DNA from 4 places in the Streptomyces sp. NPDC053076 genome. Region 1 is predicted to be linked to each of the others. Evidence: riboswitches for the same ligand, from Rfam matches in the RefSeq annotation. Region 1 holds a riboswitch; each other region holds the start of a gene.
What was found. A riboswitch is a leader RNA that binds a small molecule or an ion and turns the genes downstream of it on or off. The one in region 1 is predicted to bind thiamine pyrophosphate.
Positions count from the first base shown of each region.

Region 2: it holds a riboswitch for thiamine pyrophosphate, as region 1 does, so the genes downstream of both, thiC (phosphomethylpyrimidine synthase ThiC) here and ACIGYR_RS38330 (purine-cytosine permease family protein) in region 1, are expected to answer to the same signal.
Region 3: it holds a riboswitch for thiamine pyrophosphate, as region 1 does, so the genes downstream of both, thiO (glycine oxidase ThiO) here and ACIGYR_RS38330 (purine-cytosine permease family protein) in region 1, are expected to answer to the same signal.
Region 4: it holds a riboswitch for thiamine pyrophosphate, as region 1 does, so the genes downstream of both, ACIGYR_RS17970 (thiamine ABC transporter substrate binding subunit) here and ACIGYR_RS38330 (purine-cytosine permease family protein) in region 1, are expected to answer to the same signal.

Region 1 covers NZ_JBITZL010000019.1:1,390-6,896, forward strand. The annotation lists gene ACIGYR_RS38310 (LysR family transcriptional regulator) at 1-31, opposite strand, end outside; gene ACIGYR_RS38315 (YybH family protein) at 130-495, shown strand; gene ACIGYR_RS38320 (SDR family oxidoreductase) at 1,178-1,426, shown strand; gene ACIGYR_RS38325 (hypothetical protein) at 1,493-1,741, opposite strand; gene ACIGYR_RS38330 (purine-cytosine permease family protein) at 2,045-3,445, opposite strand; TPP riboswitch at 3,435-3,530, opposite strand; gene ACIGYR_RS38335 (hypothetical protein) at 5,414-5,507, shown strand, end outside.
Region 2 covers NZ_JBITZL010000007.1:222,112-227,618, reverse strand. The annotation lists gene ACIGYR_RS27350 (IclR family transcriptional regulator) at 82-834, shown strand; gene ACIGYR_RS27345 (SsgA family sporulation/cell division regulator) at 934-1,371, shown strand; gene ACIGYR_RS27340 (YibE/F family protein) at 1,463-2,884, opposite strand; TPP riboswitch at 2,965-3,142, shown strand; gene thiC (phosphomethylpyrimidine synthase ThiC) at 3,135-4,919, shown strand; gene ACIGYR_RS27330 (hypothetical protein) at 5,122-5,507, opposite strand, start outside.
Region 3 covers NZ_JBITZL010000002.1:1,029,960-1,035,466, forward strand. The annotation lists gene pknB (Stk1 family PASTA domain-containing Ser/Thr kinase) at 1-646, opposite strand, end outside; gene ACIGYR_RS11890 (thiazole synthase) at 1,122-1,916, opposite strand; gene thiS (sulfur carrier protein ThiS) at 1,920-2,132, opposite strand; gene thiO (glycine oxidase ThiO) at 2,129-3,298, opposite strand; TPP riboswitch at 3,296-3,407, opposite strand; gene ACIGYR_RS11905 (hypothetical protein) at 3,461-3,811, shown strand; gene ACIGYR_RS11910 (NAD(P)/FAD-dependent oxidoreductase) at 3,844-5,076, shown strand; gene ACIGYR_RS11915 (Rv2175c family DNA-binding protein) at 5,141-5,506, shown strand.
Region 4 covers NZ_JBITZL010000004.1:114,152-119,658, reverse strand. The annotation lists gene ACIGYR_RS17985 (phosphatidate cytidylyltransferase) at 1-143, shown strand, start outside; gene ACIGYR_RS17980 (cytochrome P450) at 595-1,863, shown strand; gene rlmN (23S rRNA (adenine(2503)-C(2))-methyltransferase RlmN) at 1,960-3,066, shown strand; TPP riboswitch at 3,090-3,197, shown strand; gene ACIGYR_RS17970 (thiamine ABC transporter substrate binding subunit) at 3,278-4,360, shown strand; gene ACIGYR_RS17965 (ABC transporter permease) at 4,408-5,507, shown strand, end outside.

The sequences.
Region 1 (5,507 bases):
CGACGAAGTATTCCAACTGCCTTAGCTCCATGACTGCATATTCTAGTTTGCAGAAGATCCATCTGTTGGACTTCTGGTCGGCAGGCACGCACGCTGAGAAGTGCCGGAGCCCGATGCCAGGAGGAACCCATGTCGGAGTACGAGAAGGCCATGCGGCCCGAAGACATCACCCGCTTGTTCGTCGAGCGATCCAACGCCGGTGACGCGGCTGGCGTCGCCGCGCTGTACGAAGAGGACGCAGTGATGGCCTACCCGCCCGGCAAGCTGACGGTGGGGCGGGCGGCGATCCGCGCGCTCTGGGAGAAGGTGCTGGCCAACAATCCCCGCTTCGAGCCGGAACAACCGCTGCCGACGCTGATCAGCGGCGACATAGCCCTCACCTCGACCCCACCGAAGGACGGAACCGGCGCGCGGGCGCAGGTCGTCAGGCGCCAGCCCGACGGAAGTTGGCTGCGCCTGCTCGACCAGCCCGAGTTCGTCCCGCCCACCCGCTGACCCCATCGCCTCCGAAAGTTCGCAAGGACGGAGGGCTGTTGAGTGGGATCTTGAGGGGCCATGGGGTCAGCAATGGCCCCTCAAGTCAAGATAGTCGCGATTCCAGGGGCCGTTCCAGCAGGGCCCTTGCTGGTCAGCCGAGCCGGGATCCGGGCGTCAGGCCGGTACAGGAGGCGGCTTGCGGGGGCTCCCCGCCGTCCTCCGCGCCGCTGTGCTGAGGACGCGGCCTTCCGCGTAGTGCATCCCGACGGAGAACAGCTCCTGGTACGGGACGGCGGCAACGGCTGGATACGGCGGCAGCCGATGCATCCAGCCAATACCTGTCTGATCTGTGTCTTGGGTGCCTTGTGGTGGCTGGATCTCCGCGTGTGAGCGTGGCAGCGCCCGGGAAAATCGGGTGCTGCGTCAAGGACGGCCCCGCCAGGATGAGGATCGTGACCGGTGAGACGCGCGTGGGGAGCTGGCAGGACGTGGGGGAAGCGGGGCGCCCGCTTGCCTTGGTCACGGGGGCGGGACGTTCGGCGGGGATCGCGGCGGCCGTGGTACTGACTCTGGCCCGGGCCGGGTGGGACGTGGCCTTCACGTACTGGACTCCGTACGACGCACGGATGCAGTGGGGCATGGAGCCGGGTGCGCCCGAAGAACTGCAGAAGAAGGTGGCGTCTCTTGGAGCAAGGGAGCGATGGACCGGATCACGCTGGCCGGCGCCCGGGAAGTCGCCCACCTGGGAGTGACCTGCAACGGGATCAATCCCGGACCGACGGACACCGGGTGGATGACTGAGGGGCAGAAGGCGGACATGATCCGCTTCACGCCCCTGGGACGCATCGGAGTGCCGCAGGACTGCGCGAATCTCGTCTCGTTTCTCTGCTCCGCAGAGGGCGGATGGATCAACGCCCAGCTTCTCCAGAGCAACGGCGGCATGGGTTAGCCAAGCGCATGGCGATGACTCAAGGGCGCTTCCGGCTGGCGACGTCGGCTGCGTAGGCGCCTCAGTCTATGTCTCGATGAGTTCGGCCCGCTGAACCTCATGCCTCATCCCGGGCGGTGATGGGCCACGCGCGGAGGGCGGCATAAAAGCCCCGCCCTGGAGCCCCTGCCCGTCGGCGGGCTGTATGTCCCGCAGCGGCCGGCCAAACCAGGTCCTGATCTGCTCCAGGTGCCCGGCGTCCCCACGGATCGTGCCGCCCGCCAGGCCCACCGAGGCCCGCGCGAGGGCGAACCCGGACAGCACGTCGGTCTCCAACCGCTCCAGATCCTTCGCCGACGCGGGCGCCCGGTGCTCACGCAGGTCCCGTACGACTGCCGGCGCCGCTGACCCGAGCGCCCTCGCCTTCGGTCCGACTGCGGATCGCTCGGACGAAGTGAGACGCCTCATGAATTCCGAGGTCAGGTCACAGAGTCGCAGAGCACTCGAAGGAGTAGGAACCCCTGGCCCCTGGCCCCTGACCACGGGGTTGGGGACTCGGCAGGGCTCAGGAGAACTCACGGGATGTCGCACACGTCTGATCCTTGACGGGCCGTACGTCGCCGGTGTGCCGAGGCGCGGTCAGGCATGGCGCCGTACGCGCAACGGTGTGTAGACGAGCAGGGCCGCGAGGAATGCCACGGGGTAGGCGAGGTCGGCGCCGTGCAGGGCATGGGCGACCGGGCCCACGTACAGGCTGGTGCTCATGAACGGCACCGCAACGGCGAAACCGACGAAGAACGCCGTGAGAGCCGGCCACCACGGCTGTGGCTGCGCTTCCTCCGTCGTCAGGACGACCGGGCGGCCGCCGCGCGCCCGCGCGCGGGCCGTCCAGTCGACGATCACGATCGCGACGAACGCGGGGATCCAGTAGCCGACGAACAGCAGCACGTTCTGGAAGCGGGCGGTGGTGTCGGCGGCGTGCATCCACAGCACGAGCGGGAAACCGAGCACCGCGGCGAACGCGGCGGCGACCGGCCGCGGCAGCCGCACGCCGACGGTCTGCAGTGCCAGCGACCCGCTGTAGTCGTTCATGGCGTTGCTGCACAGCGCCGCGAGTGCGACCGCGAGGAGTCCGAACGCGCCGAGCGCGCCGCCGCCGAGCAGCCGGTCCACACCACGGGCGGTCTGGTCGGTGAACTGCGAGGCGCCCCACAGGCCGAGTGCCTGCACCGCGACGAAGGACACGCCGACACCGAGCAGGGTGCACCAGAACATGTGCGGACGGGACGCCGTCCGTGGCAGGTAGCGGCTGAAGTCGCTGGCGTAGGGGGCCCACGAGAGGGCGAGACTCAAAGCGATGGTGCAGGTCAGCACGAACGCGCCCGCCCGGTCGGCGCCCTGCACGGTCGCGGTCGTCGTGGGCTGGGTGCTGTGCACGAGCTTCACCGCCAGCGCGGCGAGCGCGGCGGCGAGTGCGAAGGTCATCACCGTCTGCAGGCGGTGGATCGCCTCGTACCCGATCACACCCAGCGCTCCCTGGGCCGCCAGCATCACCAGGGCACCCAGCCAGAAGGGCCAGTCGAACAGTTGGGCCAGCGCGTCCCCGCCGAACAGGCCGATCAGCGCGTCCCAGGCGATGGACGACAGCCACTGCAGGGCGCCCGGCAGGGCGACGGCCCGTCCGAAGGCCAGCTTTGCCAGCGGCAGTTGGCCCGCCCCGGTCTGGCTGCCCCAGGTCCCCAGGTAGGCCGTGGGCACCGCACCGAGCAGAGTGCCGAGCACCACGGCGAGCAGCGCGGTGGCGAAGTCCAGGCCGAGGACCGCCCCGACGGTGCCGGTGAACACGCCGGTCATCGTCAGGTTGGGGGCGAACCATACGGTGAACAGCCGCCGGGGGCTGCCGTAGCGGGCGTCCTCGGGCACCGGCGTGATGCCGCGCGCTTCCACTCGCAGATCGCCGGGGGCCGTCGGCATCCGGCCGTCGAAGACTCGCCGCGCCTCGGCGTCGGCCGTCTCTTCATGGGCATACGGCAACGACATATGACATCCCTCCGCCAGTCCTAACTGGTTCAGGTTCAACGGGTGTGATCTCAGCCCCCGTGCGGGGGCACCCCGTGTCCAGGTACACCGGCCAGAATAGCCCGGTCCGGTGGCCGGTTCCGGCCAGGGGAAGGTGGTGCGGAACCGGGAGGTGGTGCGGAACCGGGAGGTGGTGCGGAACGGCGAGGTGGTGCGGAACGGCGAGGTCGTGTGGAACGGCGAGGTGGTGCGGAACGGCGAGGTCGTGTGGAACGGGCGAGGTCGTGTGGACGGCGTGATCGCGAACGCGGCACCGCCGTGGCGGCCTGTGCGGGGATCAGCCGGCGGTGGCGCCTGTCCGGGGATCAGCCGGCCGTGGCGGGCCGTCCGAGAGACGGCCCGCCGGACGTAGAGGTGCCACGGCGCTGCGCACGGTTGTCACCGCGAGGCGGTGGCCCGGGCGGCCTGCTCGATCACGTGGGTGACGGCGTCCGGGTGGGAGACGGCCATGGCGTGGGAGGAGCTGACCTCGGTGACGTGTGCCCTCGGTGACGTGTGCCCCGGCCCGCTCGGCCATGTGTCGTTCGGCGGCAGGGGGGATCGTACGGTCGTTGCGTGCGGCGGCGTACCACGAGGGCAGGTTGGAAAGGCCGTCTATACCAGTCCAGTGAGAGCAGGCGGGGCCAGGAAAGTCCAGGTCAGGGCGTAGAGGATGGGTGGCGTCGAACCAGTTCGCGACATATTGGTGAGACGCGAAGGCAAGAGAGACAACGGTCCACGGGGCCGTGTCTCTCGGCTTCTGCCTCTCGTCTCGGCGGTGGATGAGTCATCCGCTGCCTGCCGGGAGTCCGGCGGGGTGGACGCTCACACGTGGGTCCGTAGGGGCTCCAGCCGTGCATGAACGGCTTGAGGTCCTCGGCGCGAGGCTCGGGGATTTCCGGGAGCAACGGTGAACCGTTGAGCGGATTCAGGCGTTGCACGTAGCTCTCGGCCCACGAGATCCATGCCTGGGCTTCCTCCCTGGCCGGCCCGGGCGGCAGACCCTGCATGAAGCCGGAGTGCGCTGACGTACTCGACGAGGTCCGCTGCACGCTGCCACGCCGCGTGCTGTGCTGCGAGGTGGCGCACGTGGTGTGCCTCTGCGTATTCGGTCGTGCCTGACGCTTGGCGGCTTCCCATCGAAGGCGCCTTTGCTGTGCTTCCTCCCGGTCAGCCAGACGCCTGCGTTCGGCTGCCTGTCCGCGGAGACCGACCTCCTGCACGATTTCGGCGAGCTGGTCCTCAAGAGGCGTTCGGCCGTGTCGGCCCACTCGCCGCCCCGGTGTGGCAGCCCGCCACTCAGACGGATCCTCAGGCGGTCAGCGGGTGAGTAGTCGTGGCGAGGGATCCGGACCCTGGAGTGCTTCCGCGTATCTGCGAGTTCCCTCTGCGTGGGGACGTGTCAGACCCGGTCCTGTTCCTGCAGGACGCGAAGGGATAGCTGCCGTGGTCGAGGAAATGCCGGCCGGCGGTCGTGAGTGTCGCGGGCCAATGTCTTTTCCCCTGAAGACCTTGACCAGTCCTCGGCTCTGTAACGCCTGGCAGCTGAGCTTGTGCGCCTCCCCCTGCCGTATACCCACAGGGCAGCCTTGCCCGACCCACCGCAGCACCTGCAGTCGACGCTCGTTCAACTGACGCGGCGCCTGAACCCCCAACTGTGCGAACGCCAGCATTTTCACAGCTGAGCCCTCGCGACGTGGACGGATGAGCGCAGATGTGCACGGAAGTCATGGGGATGGCCAACTGTTGCGGTCCTGCTTTTCAGTCGCCAAGCCGATGCTGGGAGAGCGTTGTTACCACCGGTCGCAAGCTGCTGACCAGTGCATCGGCCACTGTGTTCAGGTCACGTTCAGGTCCGTCTGAGCCTCGGGCAACTCCCGTACCGGAAGCACCAAAACTCTGGCAAAGAGGTCTGGGACAACCGCCGGTCACCGTGCCATGGTGCCTGCCATGTCGACTGTTCACCTCACTCACAACAGGCACGCGGGCCACATGCGTCACGCGGCGAGCAAGGTGCCGGAGGTGACCGTCTACTTCTGGATCA
Region 2 (5,507 bases), on a different contig from region 1:
CAAGCCGCGGACCTCCCCGGGTCACGGCCCTCCGTCACCCGGCCGGAACCACAGGCCGCCGATGCGTCGAACTCCACCGCCATGCCCACCGCGACGCTCATCGGATCCGTCCAGCGCGCCATGCGCCTGCTGGAGACCGTCTCCACGCACGTCTACGGCGCCCCCGCAAAACAACTCGCCCGCGAGACCGGCCTCGCCCTGCCCACGACGTACCACCTGTTGCGCACCCTGGTGCACGAGGGCTATCTGCGCCGGGAGAAGGGGCTGTTCTTCCTCGGTGAAGCGGCGGAACGGCTGGGAAGCAGTGGAGCGCGGCAGAAACGTCGCAGCACGGTGGCGGACACGCTCGCACACTGGCGCGATTGCATCGGTGTGCCGGTGTATTACGCGATGTACCAGGACGGTGAGATCGAGGTCATGTGCGTCTCCGACTCCCTTCAGGCACCCGCGGTCCAGGAGTGGGCGGACTTCCGCGAGACCGGCCACGCGCACGCGATCGGCCAGTGTCTGCTCTCCCAGCTGGACGAGGACGCGCGACGCGACCATCTCGCCCGGTACCCCGTGCGGCCCGTCACGCCGTACACGGTGCGGGACAACGACGCACTGCTGCGCCGGCTGGCCCGGACGCGGCGGATGGAGCCGGTGGTGGAGCGTCAGGAGTACGCGGTCGGGACGGTCTGCGCGGCGGTCCCGATCACGGTCGGCACCACCGCGGCCACCGTGGCCATCTCGCTCCCCGCCCACCAGGCCGAACGGCTGCTGCCCGCGGCCCGTCGGCTGCAGGGGGAGATCGGGCGGCATCTGGGGTCGCTCACCTTCTCTATCAGTATCTGAAAACTTACTCCTTGTGATCTGCTGTGCACGTTCAGCAAGATTTGACCACGGTCAGAGGGATCAATCCCGGCCAGTCGACGTCATATGACGGGGTAGGCGATGCGCGAGTCCGTACAGGCAGAAGTCATGATGAGCTTTCTCGTGTCGGAGGAGCTCTCCTTCCGCATCCCGGTGGAGTTGCGCTATGAGACCCGCGATCCGTATGCCGTGCGGCTCACCTTTCATCTCCCCGGCGACGCCCCGGTGACCTGGGCCTTCGGGCGGGAACTGCTGATCGACGGGGTCGGCCGTCCGTGCGGGGAGGGGGATGTGCGCATCGCCCCCGCCGATTCCGAGGTGCTGGGCGAGGTACTGATCAGGCTTCAGGTGGGCGGTGAGAAGGCCCTGTTCCGTTCGTCGGCGCCGCCACTCGTGGCGTTCCTCGACCGCACGGACAAGCTCGTGCCGCTCGGTCAGGAGGGTGCGCTGGCCGACTTCGACGCTGATCTCGACGAGGCTCTGGACCGCATCCTGGCCGAGGAACAGAGCGCCGGCTGAGGCGTTACAGCAGGGCTGCAGGCGCTCCACCATGCATCCGGGAACTGTGCAGGAACGCTTCTTCAGGGAGCGCCGTCCACCGCCGCCGTACTCACCGCTTCCGGCGCCGGCCCCGGCCGCCGCGCGCCGGCGCGGGCTGGGCCCCGGCGGGTGCCGTGGCATCCGGGCCGGCACGGTCGGCCGAGACGACCAGCGCGGCCAGCGCCGTGGTGACCGGGACCGAGGCGACCAGGCCGATCGAGCCCACCAGCGTGCGCACGATCTCCTCGGCCACCAACTCACTGTTGGCCACGGTCCCGACGCTGCTCTGCGCGATCGAGAAGAGCAGCAGCAACGGCAGTGCCGCACCCGCATAGGCGAGCACCAGGGTGTTGACCACGGACGCGATGTGGTCGCGGCCGATACGGATGCCCGCCCGGTACAGCCCGCGCCAGCCCATCGACGGGTTGGCCTCGTGCAGCTCCCAGACGGCCGACGTCTGGGTCACCGTCACGTCGTCCAGGACGCCGAGCGAACCGATGATGACCCCGGCCAGCAGCACACCGCTCATGTCGATCGACGGATACAGGCCGTGGATGAGGCCGGTGTTGTCGTCCGTGTTTCCGGTCAGCGCGGCCCAGCCGATGAACAGAGAGCCGAGCACACCGATCAGCGAGAGGGAGATCAGCGTGCCGAGCACCGCCACCGACGTACGGGCCGACAGACCGTGGCACATGTACAGGGCGATCAGCATGATGGCGCTGGACCCGACCACCGCCACCAGCAGCGGATTGGCCCCCTCCAGGATCGCCGGCAGGATGAAGAACGTCAGCACCAGGAAGCTCACGGCCAGGGCGACCAGGGCCATGACGCCGCGCAGCCGGCCCACCACGACGACGGCCACCGCGAAGATCCCCGCGAGCAGTGCCATCGGGAACTTCCGGTTCACGTCGGTCACCGAGTACTGCAGTTCCTTCGGCGCCGAGGGCTCATAGGCGACCACGACCTTCTCGCCCTCGTGCAGTTGCCGCGTCTGGTCCGGTTGCACGATCTCGGTGAACGTACGGCCCTTGTCCTTGCCGGTGTCGACGCGGACGGTCGCCTTCTTGCAGGTGCCGTCGGCCTGCTGCTGCGCCGAGGTGCCCTCGGCGGTGGAGGTGTCGCCGGTCGGGGGTACGCCGGAGGCGTTCACCGACTTGCAGCTGACCTCGACGACCTGGCTGACCGTGGCCTGCTGGGTCTGCCGGTCGAAGCCGACGCCGGTGCGCTTGTGCGAGGGGGCTTGTCCGGGCCAGAGCACCACGAGGCCGACCAGGGCCGCCGCGGTGAAAGGGACCAGGATCGCGGCGATGACCTTGCGCAGGTGCCGGGAGACGGGAGCGGCGGGACCGTGGCTGTGGCTGTGGCTGTGGCTGTGGTTGTGCCCGGGACCGCCGTTGTCGCCGCCCCGCTGGGCACGGTGGCCGTGCCCGATGCCCTGTTCCGAGCCGTCTCGGCGGGGCGCCTCGGGCGGCTGGTGTGGGTGCTGCTCCATCCTGGTCACCGCCCGATCATCCCAAGAACGGTGGGGGCCCACTGTTCAGCGCGCCACACATGACGCTAGCGTGGAGGCACCTTTGCACACGCGGGAGCTCGGAGCACCGGGCTGAGAGGGCGCTGACCTCCGTAGACGCGATGTTTCACGTGGAACGAGCGCTGTTCCACAGGAAACGTCGACATACGGAAACCGCTGCGTCGACCGCCGAACCTGTTACCGGGTAATGCCGGCGTAGGGAGTAGGTCTCATGACCAACAAGGACGCACGCACGCCTGCCTCCGCTCAGGACGGGAAGCCCCAGGAGGCCGGGAAGTCCATCGGCTGGCACAAGGCATACGTCGGGGGCTCACGCTCCGACCTGCGGGTGCCGGTCCGTCAGGTGCACCTCACCAACGGGCAGTCGGTCACGCTGTACGACACGTCAGGCCCGTACACCGATCCATCCGTCGACACGGACGTCCGCAGGGGCCTGTCGCCGCTGCGGGAGAACTGGATCATTGCCCGTGGCGACACCGAGGAGTACGCGGGCCGTCCGGTCCGTCCCGAGGACGACGGGATCAAGCACACCTCACCGCGCGGCGGGCTGCGGAACCTGGACGCGGTCTTCCCCGGTCGCCCGCGCCAGCCGCGCCGGGGACGCAGCGGCCAGGCGGTGACGCAGCTCGCGTACGCCCGCAGGGGCGAGATCACCCCGGAGATGGAGTTCGTGGCCCTCCGGGAGAACGTTTCGCCCGAGGTGGTCCGCGAGGAGATCGCGGCGGGACGGGCCGTGCTGCCGGCCAACGTCAACCACCCGGAGATCGAGCCGATGATCATCGGCAAGCGGTTCCTGGTGAAGGTCAACGCCAACATCGGCAACTCCGCGGTGACGTCCTCCATCGAGGAGGAGGTCGAGAAGATGACCTGGGCGACCCGCTGGGGCGCCGACACGGTCATGGACCTGTCCACCGGCCGCAACATCCACACCACCCGTGAGTGGGTGCTGCGCAACTCCCCCGTCCCGATCGGCACGGTGCCGCTCTACCAGGCCCTGGAGAAGGTCGACGGCAAGGCCGAGGAACTGACCTGGGAGATCTACAAGGACACCGTCATCGAACAGGCCGAGCAGGGCGTGGACTACATGACCGTCCACGCGGGCGTCCGGCTGCCGTACGTCCCGCTCACCGCCAACCGCAAGACGGGCATCGTCTCGCGCGGCGGCTCGATCATGGCCGCGTGGTGCCTGGCGCACCACAAGGAATCGTTCCTGTACGAGAACTTCGAAGAACTGTGCGAGATCCTCGCCGCCTACGACGTCACGTACTCGCTGGGCGACGGCCTGCGGCCGGGATCGATCGCGGACGCCAACGACGAGGCGCAGTTCGCGGAACTGCGCACGCTCGGGGAACTCAACCAGATCGCCAAGCGTTTCCACGTACAGACGATGATCGAGGGCCCCGGTCACGTCCCGATGCACAAGATCAAGGAGAACATCGACCTTCAGCAGGAGATCTGTGATGAAGCTCCGTTCTATACGCTCGGCCCGCTGACCACGGACATCGCGCCGGCGTACGACCACATCACCTCCGGCATCGGTGCCGCGATGATCGCCTGGTGGGGCACGGCGATGCTCTGCTACGTCACGCCCAAGGAGCACCTGGGCCTGCCCAACCGGGACGACGTCAAGACGGGCGTCATCACCTACAAGATCGCCGCGCATGCGGCGGACCTCGCCAAGGGGCACCCCGGTGCGCAGGAGTGGGACGACGCATTGTCCGACGCCCGCTTCGAGTTCCGGTGGGAGGACCAGTTCAACCTCGCCCTGGACCCGGACACGGCACGGGAGTTCCACGACGAGACGCTGCCGGCCGAGCCCGCCAAGACGGCCCACTTCTGCTCGATGTGCGGCCCGAAGTTCTGCAGCATGAAGATCTCGCAGGACATCCGGCGTGAGCACGGTGGCAGCCGGACCGAGATCGAGGCGGGCATGGCCCAGAAGTCGGAGGAGTTCGCGGCTGCCGGCAACCGGGTGTATCTGCCGATCGCCGACTGAACCCGCATGCGGTGAACTCGCCGTACAGCCGTCGGCTCCGATGGCGGCGGCTGGTGAGGCACTGGGCCGCGGCTCGCGGCCGGCCGGGGTGGTGGCACCACACCGGTTGGCCGCTGGGGGCCGCAGGACGCGCGTACGTCCTGTGCGGTCGGCTCACCTCGTGCGCCGGTGACGCGGCCAGGCTGCTCGGCGCGCGGCCGGGTCACTCGGGCCGGTGCTCCGGGCCGCCGAAGTCCGGGCTCGTGTAGTCGGGGCTGGTGAAGCTCGGCCGGTCGGACGCGGTCCCGTTGTCGGGGCTGCTGAAGCCGGGCCGGTCGTAACCCAGTCGCGGTATGCGGCCGGTCGGGGCGGGCGGGGCCGTAGGGCGCACGACGGCTGTGCCGGGCTCGGCCAGTGCCTCCCGGAGGAAGGGCAGGATGCCGCGCTCCAGCAGAGCGTCCCGCCAGGCATCTCTGGCTCTGGACAGCTCTTCGTTCGCCGTCTCCCGGGCCCGGGCGTCCGCCGTGCTGCTGTTGCGCAGGGCGGTGAGCAGCAGTCCGACGGCGGCGACGAGGATCGCCGCCGCGGTCATGACGCCGAACACCCAGC
Region 3 (5,507 bases), on a different contig from region 1:
GCGGCTTCGCGCCCGTCAGCATCTCGTACAGGACCACACCGCACGCGTACACGTCGACCCGCGGGTCCGTGGTGCCCTGCTCGATCTGTTCGGGCGCGAGGTAGGAGACGGTCCCGAGCACGGCACCGGTCGTGCTGGTCACCGTGTCCACGGAGCGCACCAGCCCGAAGTCGGCGACCTTGACCCGGCCGTCGTCGCCTATGAGCACGTTCTCGGGCTTCATGTCGCGGTGCACGAACCCGGCCCGGTGCGCGGCACCGAGCGCGGCGAGCACCGGCTCCAGGATGTCCAGCGCGGCCCGCGGCTGCACGGCACCGCGCTCGCGCAGCACGTCCCGCAGGGTGCAGCCGGCGATGTACTCCATGGCCAGGTAGACGTACGACCCGTCGGTGCCCTGGTCGAAGACCTGCACCACGTTGGGGTGGTCGAGCCGGGCGACGGACTTCGCCTCCCGGATGAACCGTTCGACGAAGGCTCCGTCGGACGCGAGCGTCGGGTGCATCACCTTCAGCGCGAGAACGCGGTCCAGGCGGGTGTCCAGGGCCCGGTAGACCGTGGCCATCCCACCGGCCGCGATCCGCGCGTCCACGCGATACCGGCCGTCGAGCAGCTGCCCGACGAGGGGGTCCTGAAGGGTCGTATCCACGAGAGGCGAGTCTACGAGCCACGACCGACACGGCCGCCCCGCCCACCGGCATCGGAGCGGGACTGAAGCCGACCTGTGACGCTTCCCACGCATGCCCGCGGCGACGCCGAGCCCCCGACCTGCGACGCCCCACGCCCCGCGGCCACCACCGACGAACACGTGACCTACGCCGCACCCCGCCTCCCAGCCACCGGACGCGGACCCACCGACCTGTGACGCCCCAGCGGTCCGCGCACCCAGGCCCTCAGCCGGCCCGACGCGGAGCAGCCGACTCGTGCCGCCCCGGAGGCGCCGAGGCTGTGACGCATCCGCGGTCCGCGTCTCACAGCCACCTGGTGGCGGAGGCGCCGGCCTGCGACGCACCCGCGATCCGCGGCCGCCGACGGTGGAGGCGCCGCACCGGAAGGCCGGCCTTCCGGTCGGCGGTGACGGGCGGTGCGCGGGTGGGAGAGCCCGGACGGGACCACCACTGCGGTCAGAACGCGGGCCGCTCCGGATCCAGCACGGCCAGGCCCTCCGCAGGAGACGACGCCTGCGCGAGATACCGCCGCGGAATCCGCCCGGCCAGCCGAGCCAACCGGCCCCCCTCCACCGCATGCCTCATCGCCGCGGCCATCCGCTCCGGCTCCTGCGCCCGCGTCACCGCCGACGCCAGCATCACCCCCGCGCACCCCAGCTCCATGGCCAGCGCCACGTCGGACGCCGTACCCGCCCCCGCGTCCAGGATCACCGGCACGCGCGCGTGCTCCACGATCAGCTGGAAGTTGTGCGGATTGCGGATGCCGAGCCCGGAGCCGATCGGCGACCCGAGCGGCATGACCGCCGCACATCCGACGTCCTCCAGCTTGCGCGCGAGGACGGGATCGTCGTTGGTGTAGGGCAGCACCGTGAACCCGTCGTCGACCAGCGTCTCCGCCGCCTCCAGCGTCTCCACCGGGTCCGGCAGCAGCGTCCGCTCGTCGGCGATGACCTCCAGCTTGACCAGGTCCGTACCCAGCGCCTCCCGGGCCAGCCGGGCGGTCAGCACGGCCTCGCCCGCGGTGAAACAGCCCGCCGTGTTCGGCAGCACCCGGATGCCGAGCTTCTCCAGCACCGACAGCACCGAGCCGTGCACGGAGGGGTCCACCCGGCGCATGGCCACCGTCGTCAGTTCCGTACCGGAGGCGACCAGCGCCCGCTCCAGCACCTCCAGGCTGGGCGCCCCGCCCGTACCCATGATCAGCCGGGACGAGAAGGTCAGCCCACCGAGGACCAGGGGATCGTCAGCCATGGCTCAGCCTCCCTGCACAGCGGTGAGGACTTCGACGCGGTCGCCCTCGGCGAGGGCGGTCGTCGCCCACTGCGCGCGTGGGACGACGGTCTCGTTGACGGCGGCGGCCACCCCGCGCGGCGCCGCGGTGAGGTTCTGGACCAGGGCGTCCAGCACCGTGCCGGCGGCGACCTGACGGGGCTCGCCGTTGACGGAGATGGTGACGGAGAGGTTCATACGGGCTGCTCCAGTTGTTCCATGGCCGCGGCGCCGAACCGCCGCGGGGTGAAGGCGCGCGCCTCCTCGGGCAGTCCACCGGTCACCAGGGCATGCGCCAGCACGTCCCCGGTGACCGGGGTGAGCAGCACGCCGTTGCGGTAGTGCCCGGTGGCCAGCAGCAGCCCGGCCAGGCCCGACGGACCGAGCAGCGGCGCGTTGTCGGGGGAGCCGGGGCGCAGCCCGGCCCGGGTCTCGGTGAGCGGCAGCTCGGTGATGCCGGGCACCAGCTCGTGGGCGTCCCGCAGCAGCTCGTACACGCCCCCGGCCGTGACCGTCGTGTCCCAGCCCAGCTCCTCGCTGGTGGCGCCGACGACGAGTTCGCCGTTCTCCCGGGGCACCAGATAGACATGGCCGCCGCGCACCACGGCCCGCACGGTCCGGCTCAGGAACGGCGCGTACCGGCGCGGCACGGTCAGCCGCAGCACCTGCCCCTTGACCGGCCGCACCGGCGGCAGCAGCTCCTCCGGCACGCCCGCGAGGCGCCCGCTCAGGCTCCCGGCGGCGAGCACCACCTGCTGCGCGCGCAGTGCGGTGCCGTCCTCCGTGGTGATCCCGACAGCCCGGTCCCGTGCCACGTCCAGCCGCTCCGCCAGGACGCGGTGGAAGACCACCCCGGCCCGCTCGCACGCGGCCACCAGGGCCGCCGCCAGCCGGCGCGGGTCGATCTGGTGGTCGCCGTCGACCCGCAGCCCGCCGCGCACCCCCGGCGCGAGCATCGGCTCCAGCCGCCGGCACTCCCGCCCCGACAGCCACTCCGACTCCAGGCCCGAGCGCTGCTGGAGCGCGTGCAGTTCGCGCAGGTGGGCGCGGTCGTCGGCGTCCAGCGCGACGGCGAGGGTGCCACAGCGGCGATAGCCGAGGTCGTGGCCGGTCAGTTCGGTCAGCTCGGCCGCGAACGCCGGGTAGCGGCGGGCCGACTCCAGGTTCAGGGCGAGCAGGGTCTCCTCGCCGTAGTGCAGCTCGGTGACCGCGGCCAGCATCCCGGCCGCCACCTGTGCGGCCCCGCCCCCCGGACCGGGGTCCACCACGGCCGTGGCGAGCCCGCGCTGCGCCGCCCGCCAGGCCGTGACCAGACCGATGATTCCGCCCCCGATGACGAGGACGTCGGACGTACGTGACGACATGGGCGTCCAGCCCCTCCCTTCGCCGGCATGACCCGGATCAGGTTCGTACGGTCGGAGGCCGCCAGCCTCCCTCTCAGCCCGGTGCGTCCGGGCTCCCGCGAGTGCTTGTACGGTGGCCACCCTAGCCCGCGGTCCTCGTCACTCGTAAGGGAGCCCCGCTTCATGGCCCGGTCGCTCGACGCACTGACCTTCGCCCCTGTGTCCGACCAGGCCCCAGGTCAGGTGGGTACCCGCACCCGGTTCGCCTACCACGAGAGGGACGGCGAGATCTGGGCCGAGTACGCGGGCGGTGACGTCGTACGCGGCCACCTCGTCGGCACCCGGCAGGGAGACCGGCTGGACTTCCGGTACGTGCAGCTCAGGACCGATGGGACGACCGCCTCGGGGCACTGCGTGTCCACGGTCGTGGAGCTGCCGGACGGACGGGTGCGGCTGGAGGAGACCTGGGAGTGGGAGTCCCGGCCGGGCTCCGGCACGAGCGTTGTGGAGCAGGTCACCGAGCAAGCCCCCTGACTGACGGTTCGTCATGTGTCTAAGGTGATCGGGTGAGCGAGCAGACAGCGGAAGAGAGCACGTCACAGGGGCGGCGCGCGGTCGTCGTCGGCGCGGGCATGGCCGGGGTGCAGACCGCGGTCGCCCTGCGGGAACAGGGCTTCCGGGGCCGGGTGACCGTCATCGGCGCCGAACCGCACCAGCCGTACGACCGGCCGCCGCTGTCGAAGGCCGTGCTGCTCGGCAAGGCCGAGGGCTCCGCGTTCGACGTGGACTTCGAGGCCCTCGGCGTCGAGCTGCGGCTCGGCTGCGAGGTGCAGGGCCTCAGGCCCGCCGCGTACGAGCTGGACACCGAGACGGGTCCGGTGCCGTACGACGTCCTGGTCCTCGCCACCGGAGCCGAACCGATCACGCTGCCCGGCACCGAGGGCGTACCCGGGGTGCATCTGCTGCGCACCCTGGACGACGCCGAACGGCTGCGGCCCGTGCTCGCGCGGCAGCACGACATCGTGGTGGTGGGCGCCGGCTGGATCGGCGCCGAGTTCGCCACCGCCGCCCGCGAGGCCGGCTGCGCGGTGACCGTGGTGGAGGCCGCCGACCACCCGCTGGCCGGCGCCCTGCCCGCCGAGGTCGCCGCGCCCATGACCGCCTGGTACGCCGACAGAGGCACGGAGCTGCGCACCCACGCGCGCGTGGAGCGCGTCGAGCCGGGCGCGGTGGTGCTCGCCGACGGCACCCGGCTGCCCGCGGGCGCCGTCGTCGTCGGCATCGGGGCCCGCCCCGCCACCGGCTGGCTGGCGGGCTCCGGCATCGCCCTGGGCGCGCACGGCGAGATCCTCACCGACGCCCGGCTGCGCACCTCCCTCGCGGACGTGTACGCCGTCGGCGACTGCGCGTCCTTCCCCTCGGCCCGCTACGGCGAACGGCTGCTCGTCCACCACTGGGACAACGCCCTGCAGGGCCCGCGCACGGTCGCCGCGAACATCCTCGGCGAGACCCCGGCGGTCTACGACCCGGTGCCGTACTTCTGGTCCGAGCAGTTCGGCCGGTTCGTGCAGCACGCCGGCCACCATGCCGCGGCCGACCGCATGGTGTGGCGCGGTGATCCGGCGGGCCCCGCCTGGACGGTGTGCTGGCTGCGCGAGGGTCGCCTGGTGGCCCTGCTGGCCGTCGGCCGGCCGCGTGATCTGGCCCAGGGCCGCCGCCTGATCGAGGCGGGCCGGCACATGGACTCCGAGGCTCTGTCCGACCCCGCCCGCCCCCTGAAGGACGCGACGGCCGACTAGCGCGTCCTCCCAGGTGGACCCGCCTGACTTCCGACTGTCGGTGGGGGATGGCAGGCTTGTCCCCGTGACCGAGATTGACGCAAAAATCGATGCTCTCGTCCCCGCCTGGCTCACCCTCCCCGACATCGCCGAACAGCTCGGCGTCGAGGTGACGCGCGTCCGGCAGCTGGTCAAGGAGGGCCAGCTCATCGCCGTACGCCGAGGTGAGAACAAGGCGCTGCACGTCCCCGCCGACTTCATCGACGGGGACAAGGTCGTCAAGGGCCTGTCCGGGACCCTGACGCTCCTGCGGGACGACGGCTTCACGGACGAAGAGATGATCGAGTGGCTCTTCACCCCCGACCCGACCCTGCCCGGCACCCCCGCGCAGGCCCTGAGCGAGAATCGCGGCACGGAGGTGAAGCGCCGCGCCCAGGCGCTCGCCGTCTGAG
Region 4 (5,507 bases), on a different contig from region 1:
CCATGATCAAGCGGGACCTGGGCATCAAGGACATGGGCACCTTGCTCCCCGGTCACGGAGGCATCATGGACCGCCTGGACTCACTCCTGCCCACGGCACCGGTGGTCTGGCTGCTGATGGTCGTGTTCGTCGGCAGCAGCTGAGGCCGGGCCGCGGTCCGGCCGCCGGTGGTGCCACGCCGGGGCAGCGGTACAGGGGCCGTCACCGGCTCCGCGTGAGCCGCTCGGCGTATGTCTTCCGGGCCCCCGTCCTGAGCACAGGGCGGGGGCCCGTCGCCGTGTCGCGCGCCGAGGTGAGCCGCACCCGGATGCCGCAGCATGAATCGGCGGCCGGGGCCGGCTCGCGGCAGACTCCCTCAGAGGACGGCGTCCCACCGTCACCGCGACCCCGACCCCGACCCCGACCCCGACCGCGACCGCGACCGCGACCGCCCCCGCCACTGCGACCGCCCCCGCGACCGCGACCGCCCCCGCCACTGCGACCGCCCCCGTCACCGCGACCGTCACCGCGACCCCGACCGCCCCCGCCACTGCGACCGCCCCCCGCCCCCGCCGCCGCCCCCGCCACCCGGCGACGCAGCACGGAGTGTGCCCGATGCCCCTCGACCCCGCACCCGCCCGCCCCTCGCTCGACCCGGCCCCGATGGGCAGGGCCGTCGGTCCGCCCGTACCGCCGGTCAGGTTCTGGCCCGTCGACGACCTGCCCGCGCTCGACCCCGATCCGTTCCTGGACGAGCTGCTGCGCGACGAGCCCGTCACCCGGATCGCACTGCCGCACGGCCAGGGGTGGGCCTGGCTGGTCACGCGGTACGAGGACGTCCGCTTCGTCACCTCCGATCCGCGCTTCTCCCGGGCACAGGTCGCCGGCCGCGAGGTCACCACCATGCGGCCGGTGCCGGTGGCCTCGCAGACGGCCGGGGTGCAGTACGTCGACCCGCCCCGGCACACCTTGCTGCGCCGGGTCGTCGCCCGCGCGTTCACCGGCGGGAGCATGCGGCGCCTGCGACCGCTCGCCGAGCGCAGGGCCGCCGAGCTGCTCGCCGGGATGGCACGCGCCGGCGCCCCCGCCGACCTTGTGGAACACCTGCACGGTCCCTTCCCGATCGCGGTGCTCCGCGACTTCCTGGGCGTGGCGGAGAAGGACTGGCACCACTGGGCCACGACGGGCGAGGCCCTGCTGTCCTCGGGCGCCGCGTCCAAGGAGCGCGCCCGGGAGGCCGCCGGGGCCACCCGTGCCCGGATCGCCGAGCTGCTCCGGAGCCGTCGCGACGACCCCCGCGAGGATCTGGCCGGAGTGCTGGCGCAGGCCGCCGCCACGGGCGAGATCACCGAGGACGAGGCGATCTCGCTGGCCATCGCCGTCCAGGTCAGCGGCGGTCACGCGGTCCGCAACAACAGCGGTTCGATGATGTACGCGCTGCTCACCCACCCCGAGCACCTGGACCGGCTGCGCCGCGAGCCGGACCTGCTGCCCCGGGCGGTGGAGGAGCTGTTCCGCTACGTCCCGCACCGCAACGGCGTCGGCATTCCCCGGGTCGCCACCGAGGACGTCGAGGTCCGGGGCCGGCTGATCCGGGCCGGTGACGTGGTCTACAACGCCTATGTCGCCGCCAACCGCGATCCCGGGACGTTCCCCGACCCCGGCGCCCTGGACTTCGACCGCGAGGGCGCCCCGCACGTCGCCTTCGGCCACGGACCGCACCACTGCCTGGCCGCCGCCATGGCCCGCATGGAGGCCGAGGTCATGATCGCCTCCGTCCTGTCCCGCTTCCCCGGCATCCGGCTGGCCGTGCTCCCCGAGGAGGTCGAGTTCCAGCGCCAGGGCCTGATCCGCGGACCGAAGACCCTGCCGGTGACCTGGTGAGAAAAGCCCCCGGGCGCGCCACCGACGACGAACGCCGAACGAGGCCCGTACTCGCCCCGCAGGTCACCCAAGTGGATCTGCGACACTGGTAACGCTATGCCTAAGCCCGGAGAACTCACTTTCGTCGCGCCGCGCGGAGCCAAGAAGCCGCCGCGGCATCTCGCCGACCTCACGCCCGCCGAGCGCAAGGACGCGGTGGCCGAGATCGGTGAGAAGCCGTTCCGTGCCAAGCAGCTCGCGCAGCACTACTTCGCGCGGTACGCGCACGACCCGGAGCAGTGGACCGACATCCCCGCCGGTTCGCGAGCCAAGCTCCAGGAAGCCCTGTTCCCGGAGTTGATGACCGTCGTCCGGCATCTGTCCACCGACCAGGGGACCACCCGGAAGACGCTGTGGCGGCTGTTCGACGGGACCCTCGTCGAGTCCGTGCTGATGCGGTACCCGGACCGGGTGACCATGTGCATCAGCTCGCAGGCCGGATGCGGGATGAACTGCCCGTTCTGTGCCACCGGGCAGGCGGGTCTGGACCGGAACCTGTCCACCGCCGAGATCGTCCACCAGATCGTGGACGGGATGCGGGCCCTGCGCGACGGAGAGGTGCCGGGCGGCCCGGCACGGCTGTCCAACATCGTCTTCATGGGGATGGGCGAGCCGCTCGCCAACTACAACCGGGTGGTCAACGCCATCCGGGCGCTCACCGACCCCGCCCCGGACGGCCTCGGGCTGTCGCAGCGCGGGATCACCGTCTCGACCGTCGGGCTGGTGCCGGCCATCCACCGGTTCGCCGACGAGGGCTTCAAGTGCCGGCTCGCGATCTCCCTGCACGCCCCCGACGACGAGCTGCGCGACACCCTCGTCCCCGTGAACACACGGTGGAAGGTGCGCGAGGTGCTGGACGCCGGGTTCGAGTACACCGAGAAGTCGGGCCGCCGGCTGTCGATCGAGTACGCGCTGATCCGGGACATCAACGACCAGGCGTGGCGCGGCGACCGGCTCGGCCGGCTGCTCAAGGGCAAGCCCGTGCACGTCAACCTCATCCCGCTGAACCCCACGCCGGGGTCGAAGTGGACCGCGTCGCGGCCGGAGGACGAGAAGGCGTTCGTCGAGGCGATCGCCGCGCACGGGGTACCCGTCACGGTCCGCGACACCCGTGGCCAGGAGATCGACGGAGCCTGTGGCCAGCTCGCGGCCACCGAGCGGTAATCTGGCCACGTCCACACATCTTCATATTCCGACAGGGGAGCGCCACAGCGCTGAGAGTGCGGCAACCGGGCCGCAGACCCTCTGAACCTCGCCCAGGTCATTCTGGGTAGGAAGTTCGGTCATCACTCAAGCTGTTGCGCCCTGCCCGGGTCCCCTCGGGGACTCCGGGCAGGGCCGCGTCTCTTCCTGGCCCACCCCAGGAGGACATCCAGTGCACAACAAGACCCTCGTGGCCGTGGCGGCGGGGCTCGGCCTGCTCGCCGTGCCCGCGCTGACCGGGTGCGGCTCGTCCGACGGCAAGGGCTCCTCGGACCCCAGGACCGTGACCCTGGTCAGCCACAACTCGTGGGCCGTCTCCAAGAACGTGCTCAAGGACTTCGAGAAGCGGACCGGCTACCACGTCAGGGTCCTCGAGGACGGCGACGCCGGGCAGGCCGTCAACAAGGCGATCCTGACCAAGGGCAACCCGCAGGGCGACGTCTTCTTCGGCGTCGACAACACCCTGCTGTCGCGGGCGCTCGACAACGGTCTCTTCCAGCCGTACACGGCCAAGGGCCTCGACACGGTGGGCGCCGCCTACCAGCTCGACAAGGACAAGCACCGGGTCACGCCCGTCGACTACGGCGACATCTGCGTCAACTACGACAAGGCGTACTTCAGCGAGCACAAGCTGACCCCGCCGCGGACCTTCGCCGACCTCGCCGAGCCCCGGTACAAGAACCTCCTCGTCACCGAGAACGCGGCCACCTCCTCGCCGGGGCTCGGTTTCCTGCTCGGCAGCGCCGCCAGTTACGGCGACGAAGGCTGGCAGGACTACTGGAAGAAGCTCAAGGCCAACGGCGTCAAGGTCGTCGACGGCTGGGACCAGGCGTACTACCAGGAGTTCTCCGGCTCCTCCGAGGGCAGGAAGGCGGGCGGCGACCGGCCGCTCGTGGTGTCGTACGCCTCCTCCCCGCCCGCCGAGGTCATCTACGCCAAGAAGCGGCCCGGCACCGCCCCGACGGGGGTGGCGACCGGCACCTGCTTCCGGCAGACCGAGTTCGCCGGGGTGCTCAGCGACGCCGGGAACCCCAAGGGCGCCAAGGCGTTCGTCGACTTCCTGATCTCCCGGCAATTCCAGGAGGACATGCCGCTGAACATGTACGTCTACCCGGTGGTGCGGGGCGCGAAGGTGCCCGCCGAGTTCACCGAGTACGGTCCGGCCGCCGAGCATCCCGAGACCATGGCGCCCGGCGAGATCGCCGCCAACCGCGACCAGTGGGTCAAGTCGTGGACCTCGCTCGTACTGAAGTAGCCGCCCGCACGAGGGACCTGCGCGGGAGCGCGGCACGGCTCGGGCTGATGGCCCTGCCCGTCGCGTTCTTCGCGCTGTTCTTCGCCTGGCCCGTGGCCGCGATCGTCGCGCGCGGGCTGAAGGTGGACGGCGCCTGGCGGTTCGGGCGGATCGCGGACGTCGTCACGCAGCCGGACATCCGGCACGTGCTGTGGTTCACCACCTGGCAGGCGCTCGCCTCCACCGCCCTCACCCTGCTGCTGGCGCTGCCCGCCGCCCATGTCTTCGCCCGGCTCGACTTCCCCGGCAAGCAGGTGCTGAGGGCCGTCGTCACGGTTCCGTTCGTGCTGCCGACCGTCGTCGCCGGCAGCGCGTTCCTCGCCCTTGTCGGGCATGGCGGGCTGCTCGACGAACTGTGGGGCGTACGGCTGGACACCACGGTGTGGGCCATCCTGCTGGCCCACGTCTTCTTCAACTACGCGGTGGTCGTCCGCACGGTCGGCGGGTTGTGGGCCCAGCTCGATCCCCGGCAGGAGGAGGCCGCGCGGATGCTGGGCGCTTCCCCGCTGCGGGCCTGGCGCAAGGTCACCCTGCCCGCGCTCGCACCCGCCGTGGCCGCCGCCGCGCTGATGGTGTTCCTGTTCACCTTCACCTCCTTCGGTGTCGTGCAGATCCTCGGCGGCCCCACCTTCTCCACCCTCGAAGTGGAGATCTACCGGCAGACATCCGATGTCTTCGATCTGTCCGCGGCCGCCGTCCTCACCCTCGTCCAGTTCGTGGCCGTCGGCGCCATCCTCGCCGTGCACGCCTGGACGGTACGGCGACGGGAGACCGCCCTCCGGCTCGTCGACCCGAAGGTGACCGCCCGCCGCCCGCGCGGGGCCCGCCAGTGGGCGCTGCTCGCCGGAGTCCTCGGCACCATCACCCTGCTCCTGGTGCTGCCGCTCGGCGTCCTCGTCCGGCGCTCTCTGGACGCGGACGGCTTCGGCTACTACCGGGCGCTGACCGACTCCGACGGCGGTACGTTCCTGGTGGCGCCCGTGCACGCCGTGTGGACCTCGCTGGAGTACGCCGTCGCCGCCACCGCCATCGCCGTGGTGATCGGAGGTCTCGCCGCCGCCGCGCTGGCCCGCCGGGATGCGGGACGGCTGGTGCGGGGCTTCGACGC